DNA from 4 places in the Sphingopyxis sp. EG6 genome. Region 1 is predicted to be linked to each of the others. Evidence: predicted binding sites of a transcription regulator. Region 1 holds the regulator's gene; each other region holds the start of a gene.

Region 1 (2,199 bases):
CGATGGTTCCCGACGGCGCCGATACGGTGGTCGTGCAGGAGGACGTATCGGCGAATGGCGCCGTGCTGACGCTGACCGGAAACGGCCCCGGCGCCCCCGGCCGCCATATCCGCGCGCGGGCCAGCGATTTTGCCGCGGGCGATTGCCTGCTCCCCGCCGGAACCCGCCTCACCCCCGGCGCGATTGCCGCCGCGGCGATGAGCGGTGCGGGCCAGCTCGCGGTCGGGCGCCGCCCGCGCGTTGCGATCCTGACCACGGGAGACGAACTCGTCCAAGCGGGGCGACCGCTCGCCCCGGGCCAGATCCCCGACAGCAACAGCCCGATGCTCGCCGCGATGCTCGCAGGCGAACCCGCTATCGTCAGCCTGCCGCATCACGTCCGCGACGACCGCGCGATACTTGCCAAGCTTTTGAAAGAGTTGGCGCGACGTCACGACGTCATCGTCACCGTCGGCGGCGCGTCGGTCGGCGATCATGATCATGTCCGCGGCGCGCTGGCGGACGCGGGCGGGACCATCGATTTCTGGAAGATCGCGATGCGCCCCGGCAAGCCGTTGATCGCCGGAACGATCGGCGACGCCCTGCTGCTCGGCCTGCCCGGCAACCCGTCGTCGGCGTTCGTCACCGCGACTTTGTTCCTTCTTCCCCTCGTCCGCCATCTCGCCGGCGCGCGCGATCCCTTGCCTGCGATCCACCAAGCGCCGCTCGCAATCGCGTTGGACGGCGGCGGCGCGCGCCGCGACTATCTGCGTGCGCGACTCGAGAGGGGCCGTCTCACCCCGCTGATCGGCCAGGACAGCGGCAGGACGTCGCCGCTCGCCGCCGCCAACGCGCTGCTGATCCGCGAGATCGCGGCCCCGCCGCGCGAGGCGGGCGCCATGGCGGATTATATCGTCATCGCTTGACAAGTTCCGCTCTGTTCCACTATCGTTCTCATTATGTCCGGTTCTGGTCCCGACGGAGGATGATCGATGTTGACCGCCAAGCAGCATGAACTGCTTCACTTCATTCAGCAAAAGCTTGATGCGGGCGGCATTTCGCCGTCGTTCGAGGAGATGAAGGAAGCGCTCGGACTGAAGTCGAAATCGGGTATACATCGCCTGATAAGTGCCTTGGAAGAAAGGGGCTTCCTCCGCCGCCTGCCCAACCGCGCCCGCGCGCTCGAGGTGATCAAACTCCCCGAAGGCAGCAAGCCCGCCGTGGGCAATGATCGCGACAATGTCGTCCCGCTGCGCAAGCCCGCTCCCGCGATGCGCCCGATCGCCGCGAACGACATCGTCGAGGTGCCGCTGCACGGCAAGATCGCCGCGGGCGTCCCGATCGAAGCATTCGAGGATTACAACAATCTCGCCGTGCCCGCCGCGCTGCTCGGCGCGGGCGAACATTATGCGCTCGAAGTGTCGGGCGACTCGATGGTCGAGGCCGGGATTTTCGACGGCGACTACGCACTGATCCAGAAAGCCAGCACCGCGCGCGAGGGCGACATCGTCGTTGCGCTCGTCGACGGGCAGGACGCGACGCTCAAATTTTTCCGCCGCGAAGGCCCGATGATCCGGCTCGATCCCGCGAACAGCGCCTACGAACCGCAGCGCTACCCCGCCGAGCGCGTCATCGTGCAAGGGCGCTTGTCGGGATTGCTTCGTCGTTACCACTAAGCTGTTGCGGGCGGCGCCACGGATGCCCGTCGCCCGCGCGCAGCGTGGCGACCGCGGTGGGTCGGTCGCCCAGATAGAGCGCCAGCCCGCCGGTTTCGGCCAGGCTGTCGCGATCAATCGTCATCCAGCGTCCGGCGCACTCGCGCGGTAACCAGCGGTCGCTGATCACGACATCAGCGGCGGCGCAGGCGGCGGCCATATCGGCGCCCTCGATCCGATCACGCCCGCGCGATGCCAGGATGACGCGCCGCGCTGCGCCCTCACCGTGACTCCAGCGGCAGAAATCGCGATTGCATTCGACATGGTCGAGCTCGGCCAGCGCCGCCAGCGGCGTATCGATCCCCGCCGCCTCGGACAGCGTATCACGAACATAATCGCCCGCACGGTCGCGCAGCAGCGCATAGCCGCCATCGGGCAGCGCCGCGGCGATATGCTTGCCATCGCCGGTCACCAACAGATCGGGACGCGGCTGGGCGAGCAGCGCCGCCATGCCGATCGCTACCGGGATCAGCCCCGCCCGGCGCCAGCGCGTTTGCCAGAGCAG
Region 2 (2,199 bases), 300 kb from region 1:
GTTCGGCGAGCGCCTGCGCGATGATCGGCGCCATCGCCCCGCCCAATATGCCGCCCGCGTTGAACGTCACCGACGCCCCGGTATAGCGGACGTGGACCGGAAACAGCGCGGTCAGCCAGCTGCCGAGCGGACCATAAACCAGTCCCATCACGAACAGCGCGCTGGCCAGCCCCACAAAGATCATCAGCCAGCTTCCCGACGCCAACGCAGGCCCAAAGACGAAGCCGACGAGGATCGTCGCGCCGCAGCCCCAGGTCAGCACACGCTGCGCACTCGACGCGTCGCTCGCGTAGCCTGCAAAGATGATCCCCGCCGCCATGAACAGGATCGCGCCAAGCTGGATCAGCAGGAACTGCTCCTTGGGATAACCGAGCTCTGTCGTCCCGTGCGCCAGCGCGAAACTGGTCGCGAGATAGAAGATCGCGAAGCAGGCGACGACCGCGAACGTGCCCGCGAGCGTAGACAACATATGATGCCGGAGTAATTCGCCGATCGGGACGCCCACCGGCTTGTCCTTCTCCAGCGCTTCCTGAAAATCGGGCGTCTCGCCGATCTTCAGCCGCACCCAGAGGCCAAGCCCGACGAGCAGCGCCGAAAAGAGGAAGGGAATCCGCCAGCCCCAGCTCGTAAATTCGGCATCGCTGAGGCCGAGCCCGAGCAGCAGGAAAAGCCCGTTCGCCGCGATAAATCCGACCGGTGCGCCCAATTGCGGAAACATGCCGAAGCGCGATTTCCAGCCCGGCGGCGCGTTTTCGACCGCCAGCAGCGCTGCCCCGCCCCACTCGCCGCCGAGCCCGAAGCCTTGCCCGAACCGAAGGACGCAAAGCAGAAGCGGCGCGACCCAGCCCACCATCGCGTAGGTCGGCAGGAAGGCGATCAGCAGCGTCGAGGCGCCCATCAGCATCAGCGAGGAGACGAGCGTCGATTTGCGCCCGATCCGGTCGCCATAATGACCGAATACGATCGCGCCGACGGGCCGCGCGAAAAAGGCAAGGCCAAAGCTCATGAAGCTCAGCATCAGCTGCGCCGACGGCGATTCGGACGGAAAGAAGAGCGGCCCGAACACGAGCGCTGCGGCCGTCCCGTAGATATAGAAATCGTAAAACTCGACCGCCGTGCCGACAAGGCTCGCGGTCAGGATGCGCCGATGCTGTCGATAGGGTGCCAGTTCCACGCCTAATGCCCCTTCCCGGATTGATGGCGCCGCCTTGGACGCGACGAGGCGATCGGTGCAAGGTCAAAATGCGCCTGCCCGCGCTGGACAGCCTGCCCTGCGTTCCCTAATCGTTCGCGCGTGAACATGCCCCCCATCTCGACCACCGACCTGACCCGCCCCGACCCGTCGGACCCGCCCTACCTGCAAGGCTTGAACGGGCCGCAGCGGCAGGCCGTGCTGACGACCGAGGGGCCGGTACTGATGCTCGCGGGCGCCGGCACGGGCAAGACCGCGGCGCTCACCGCGCGGCTGGCGCACATCATCGCGACGCGGCGCGCCTGGCCTTCCGAAATCCTCGCGGTGACCTTTACCAACAAGGCGGCGCGCGAGATGCGCGAGCGCATCGGGCGGATGATCGGCGACGCGGTTAAAGGGATGCCCTGGCTCGGCACCTTTCACAGCATCGCGGCAAAGATGCTCCGCCGCCACGCCGAACTGGTGGGTTTGCAGAGCAATTTCACCATCCTCGACACCGACGACCAGCTGCGCGTGCTCAAGCAGCTGATTCAGGCCGAAGGGCTCGACGAAAAGCGCTGGCCCGCGCGCCAGCTCGCGGGGCTGATCGACAAATGGAAGAACCGCGGACTGACCCCCGCCGATCTCGATGCCGCCGACAAGGAGGCTTATGCTGACGGTAAGGGCCAGCATTTCTACGCGCTCTATCAGGCGCGGCTGAAGACGCTCAACGCCTGCGATTTCGGCGACCTGTTGCTCCACATGCTCGTGATCCTGAAGACGCACCGCGATGTGCTCGAACAATATCAGGCACGCTTCAAATATGTGCTCGTCGACGAATATCAGGACACCAATGCCAGCCAGTATCTCTGGCTCCGCCTGCTCGCGCAGGCGCGCAAGAATATCTGCTGCGTCGGCGACGACGACCAGTCAATCTATTCGTGGCGCGGCGCCGAGGTCGCGAACATATTGCGCTTCGAAAAGGATTTTCCCGGCGCGACCGTCATCCGCCTCGAACAAAATTACCG
Region 3 (2,199 bases), 950 kb from region 1:
TTCGAACCCTTTTTCACCACCAAGGATGTCGGCAAGGGAACGGGGCTCGGACTGTCGACGGTTTATGGCATCATCAAGCAATCGGCGGGCTTCATCTTTGCCGACAGCAAGCCGGGGCAGGGGACCAGCTTTACCATTTACCTGCCGATCCATCGCAGCGGCAGCGAGACGCCGAGCGCGGCTGCGCCGCCGCCGAAGCCCAAGAAAAGCCAGTGGGGCAGCGGCACGATCCTGCTCGTCGAGGACGAGGATATGGTGCGTGCGGTGGCCGAACGCGCATTGACCCGCGCAGGCTATACCGTCGTCACCGCGTCGCAGGGTGAGGAAGGTCTCGAACGCTTTGCCCAGATGGCCGAGGTCGACCTGATCATCAGCGATGTCGTGATGCCGACGATGGATGGCCCCGCGATGGTCCGCGCGCTGCGCGCCAAGCGCCCCGACCTGCCCGTGCTGTTCATGTCGGGCTATGCCGAGGAACAGCTGCGTCAGTCGATCAACATCGACGATGTCGCTTTCCTGCCCAAACCCTTTTCGGTCGCGCAGCTCGCCGAGGCGACTTCGGCGGCGCTGGATGACGCCGCGCACAGGATGAAAAATGGCTGATAATCCGCGCATTCTGCTGGTCGAGGACGATGTGCTGATCGGGATGATGCTCGCCGACATGTTCGACGCGCTCGGGCTTCCCGAACCGGCGCAGGCATCGAGCAAGGACGAGGCGTTGGCAATCATCGCTGCCGAGCCGCTGGACGGCGCGCTGGTCGATATCAACCTCGGCGACGACAAGGGGTGGCCGGTCGCCGACGCGCTGGCCGATCGCGGCATCCCCTTTGCCTTCACCTCGGGCGGCGGCGACATATTGCCGCCCGCCCACGCGCATCGCCGCCTGGTCGGCAAGCCGTTCCGGATCAGCGATATCGAAGCGGCGTTGGCCGAGTTTGGGGGCTAGCCGCCACGTCGCCCCCGCGCAGGCGGGGGCCGCAATCGTCCTTTTTCTTGCATCGCTGCACAAACCGACGGCGGCCCCCGCCTGCACGGGGGCGGCGTGGCAAAAAAATTTGTTCCCCTCTTGTTCTTTGAGAACAAATGACGTACATGGTTCCGGCGTTGCGGTGGTTCAGCCTTCGCTTTAGAGCAGGAAAGGACGGCACATGGCCGGTCAATTGTCACTCGTCGAATCGGGGAAATCAGTGAACAACACGGACAGGCAAAAGGCGCTGGACGCCGCGCTCGCGCAGATCGACCGCGCCTTTGGTAAGGGCTCGGTGATGAAATTGGGATCGAAGGAGGCGATGCAGGTCGAGGCGATCTCGACCGGGTCGCTCGGCCTCGACATCGCGCTCGGCGTCGGCGGCCTGCCGCGCGGTCGCGTCATCGAAATCTACGGCCCCGAAAGCTCGGGCAAAACGACGCTGGCGCTGCACACGCTGGCGGAAGCGCAAAAGACCGGCGGCACTGTCGCCTTCGTCGATGCCGAACATGCGCTCGACCCCGTCTATGCGCGCAAGCTTGGCGTCAACATCGACGAATTGATCGTGTCGCAGCCCGACACCGGCGAACAGGCGCTCGAAATCGTCGACACGCTGGTGCGCTCGAACGCGATCGATGTACTCGTCGTCGACTCGGTCGCCGCGCTCGTGCCGCGCGCCGAAATCGAGGGCGAGATGGGCGACAGCCATGTCGGCCTGCAAGCGCGCTTGATGTCGCAGTCGCTGCGTAAGCTCACCGGTTCGATCAGCCGCTCGCGCTGCATGGTGATCTTCATCAACCAGCTGCGCATGAAAATCGGCGTGATGTACGGCAACCCCGAAACGACGACCGGCGGCAATGCGCTCAAATTCTATGCCTCGGTCCGCCTCGACATCCGCCGCACCGGCCAGATCAAGAATGGCGACGAAATCGTCGGCAACACGACCAAGGTCAAGGTCGTGAAGAACAAGGTCGCGCCGCCGTTCAAGCAGGTCGAATTCGACATCATGTACGGGCAGGGCATTTCCAAGATCGGTGAGATCCTCGACATCGGCGTCAAGGCCGGGCTGGTCGAAAAATCGGGTGCCTGGTTCAGCTATGATTCGATCCGCATCGGCCAGGGCCGCGAGAATGCGAAGAATTTCCTGACCGAGAATCCCGAATTGCGCGAACGGCTGGAAGCCGCGATCCGCGGCCGCACCGATGCGGTCGCCGAAGAAATGATGATCGGCT
Region 4 (2,199 bases), 110 kb from region 1:
CGACAAAGATCGGCAGCAGGCAACCCAGCAGCGACACCCCGTCCCTCACCTGGTCGCGGTTGACATCGCTGTTCCAAGTCGCGCCGCCGTGCACCAGTTGATTTCGCAAGACGTAGAGCCGATCGAACAGGATCGACAGTATCCTGACGGTGTCGAGCTCGCGCAATGCATGATTGATAGCGGTCCGGCTACGCTCGAGCTTGTGCTCCCAGTCGTCGTAACCTGACACACCATTCTGATGCTGCCAGAAGGGGTGGTAGACATATCGATTGTCCAGAAGGAGGCGGATTTCCTGACTGAACCGCTGCCAGACCGCGTCGTAGACGCGGTGACGCCCATCGAACTTCATCAACGTCGAGAAAAAAGTTTGGAAGAGCCCACGCTCACCTTCCGGCGCTGAGCTGTTGGCCGAGGCTTCCACGTCACCGGCGTAGGCCGCGTTGAACCCGATCCAGAGTAGGATGAAGCGAACGTCTTGGTCTTCCTGTTCTGCTTCAGCCCGACGAAGCCAGGAAAGCGCACGATGAACGCGAAGGGTCAACGGCGTTGAAAAACCGTCGCGAAGCGCACGTTGCTTCTCTTTTAGGGCTTCAGGATGGAGAGGATTGCCCGTCGGGTATCGATAAACCATGCGCGCAACTTAGCGCGATGATTTGTTTCGGGATAGTTTATGGAGCGTCTCTATGTGGCTTGTCCGCAATTGATCTGATCCACGCGTCGATTTCCGCCTCTATCCACACCGCGCATTTGGGGCCGAGCGAGCGGGACTTCGGAAAGCGGCCTTCGCTCATTCGCTGATAGATGGCCGAACGACGCAGGCCAACGCGGTCGATGACTTCGGGCAGCCGCAAAAGCCGGGCCGGCGGGGGGACTTGTGGCGACGCCGGGTCTGCGCTTGCGCCGTTATCGGTAAGCTGGGGATGTGCTTTCATGATCGTTCCAGTCGGGTCAATTTCTCGGTCCCCTCCGAGGTGAATTGGATCAGCGTGGCAGCGACATCGAAATGTCGCGGTTGGCAAAATCATCAATGTGCTTGGCAAGCATGCGGGCGACGAGCTGCGAAGTGCCGTTCGCCCACCGGGGTCGCAAATCTTCGACGCGTCGCCCAAGCGTGCGTTCAAGCTGGCCTGGCAAGGCCGTAAAGAAGTCCTCAAGGAACTCCCCCATCTCGCTGCGCATCCATTCGCAGGCGAGATCCTCCTGACCAGCCAGGGCGAGGATCATGCTGGCGCGGGGAAAGGCGCCGCAGACATCGAGAACGCGCGCGGCTTCATCAAGGCCGATCGGCCGATCGCCGCGCATCACACGAAGCAGGGTCTCGCGGTGGATCCCGACTTCTCGAGCGATCTGGTGCTTGGGCTTGTCAGACGACTCGATTGCATGGGCAAGAATGTGCGCGAGGCTGGCGTTGGCTTCGCCTCGGAATGGCGCGGGCTGGTGCATCGACAAAAACTCCAACGATGAGGAACTGAGTCGTAGCCATATCGCGCCTGATCCATGTAGGAAAATGAAAAGAACATTTACGGAACATCTCGTTTCTAGGCGAATCAGACCCTAGGCCCGAGTCGCTGACAATCACCGCCACTCTTGTCGGGATTCGTCGACGCTGATTGCGAGATAAGCCGCTGTTTCCGCGTATTATCGCCGACGCCGGCCAATCGATGCGTCCATATCCGTCCGCCGCTTAAGCCCCAGCGTCAATCCGACTTTCCTACATCGATTTCCTAGATGCATGTGGAACACACAGCGAACGAAAGAACGCTGGGTTCACCCCTCCAGATGGAGCTCCATATGCAGTCTCTCACCCTCTCCCGGCGTTCCGGCGCCATCAATCAGAACCCCTCGAAGTTCGGGCGGGCCATGACCTTTGCAGTACCGCTTGCGGTCGCAGCACTGGCGGCGAGCGCCGCCTACGCGGGCGCCGACACGACCTTCACCCCTGCCCTCACGAAATTCACTGATTTCCTCGAAGGCTCGGGCGGCAAGATCATCACGGTTCTCAGCCTTGCAGGCGGCCTCATTGGTCTCGCCTCGGGCCGGTTCTCGCTCGGACAGGTCGCCGTTCCGGTCGGTGTCGGCATCGGCGTCGGCACGGGTGTTCCGATCGTCACCTCGGTCGTCACCGCGGTCATCTGACGCATCGGACGGGAAGGCGCGTCGCCATGGCAGACCCATATATCATCCCACGTCGGCTCGACG

Evidence for each region. The regulator LexA, encoded in region 1, represses DNA repair genes until DNA is damaged. The targets are predictions, from matches to a motif close to GTTCCNCNCTTGTTCT.
Region 2: the regulator LexA is predicted to act here: its motif matches at 1,276-1,291, upstream of SPYCW_RS07845 (ATP-dependent helicase).
Region 3: the regulator LexA is predicted to act here: its motif matches at 1,058-1,073, upstream of recA (recombinase RecA).
Region 4: the regulator LexA is predicted to act here: its motif matches at 1,514-1,529, upstream of SPYCW_RS09795 (transcriptional regulator).

Annotation. Positions count from the first base shown of each region.
Region 1 is NZ_AP017603.1:1,890,053-1,892,251, forward strand. Features, by position in the region: gene SPYCW_RS09270 (molybdopterin molybdotransferase MoeA) at 1-905, shown strand, start outside; gene lexA (transcriptional repressor LexA) at 972-1,655, shown strand; gene SPYCW_RS09280 (ComEC/Rec2 family competence protein) at 1,609-2,199, opposite strand, start outside.
Region 2 is NZ_AP017603.1:1,587,759-1,589,957, forward strand. Features, by position in the region: gene SPYCW_RS07840 (MFS transporter) at 1-1,168, opposite strand, end outside; gene SPYCW_RS07845 (ATP-dependent helicase) at 1,301-2,199, shown strand, end outside.
Region 3 is NZ_AP017603.1:938,468-940,666, forward strand. Features, by position in the region: gene SPYCW_RS04550 (hybrid sensor histidine kinase/response regulator) at 1-603, shown strand, start outside; gene SPYCW_RS04555 (response regulator) at 596-946, shown strand; gene recA (recombinase RecA) at 1,149-2,199, shown strand, end outside.
Region 4 is NZ_AP017603.1:2,001,648-2,003,846, forward strand. Features, by position in the region: gene SPYCW_RS09785 (HEPN domain-containing protein) at 1-631, opposite strand, end outside; gene SPYCW_RS09790 (AlpA family transcriptional regulator) at 669-1,025, opposite strand; gene SPYCW_RS09795 (transcriptional regulator) at 982-1,443, opposite strand; gene SPYCW_RS09800 (TrbC/VirB2 family protein) at 1,792-2,136, shown strand; gene traL (type IV conjugative transfer system protein TraL) at 2,163-2,199, shown strand, end outside.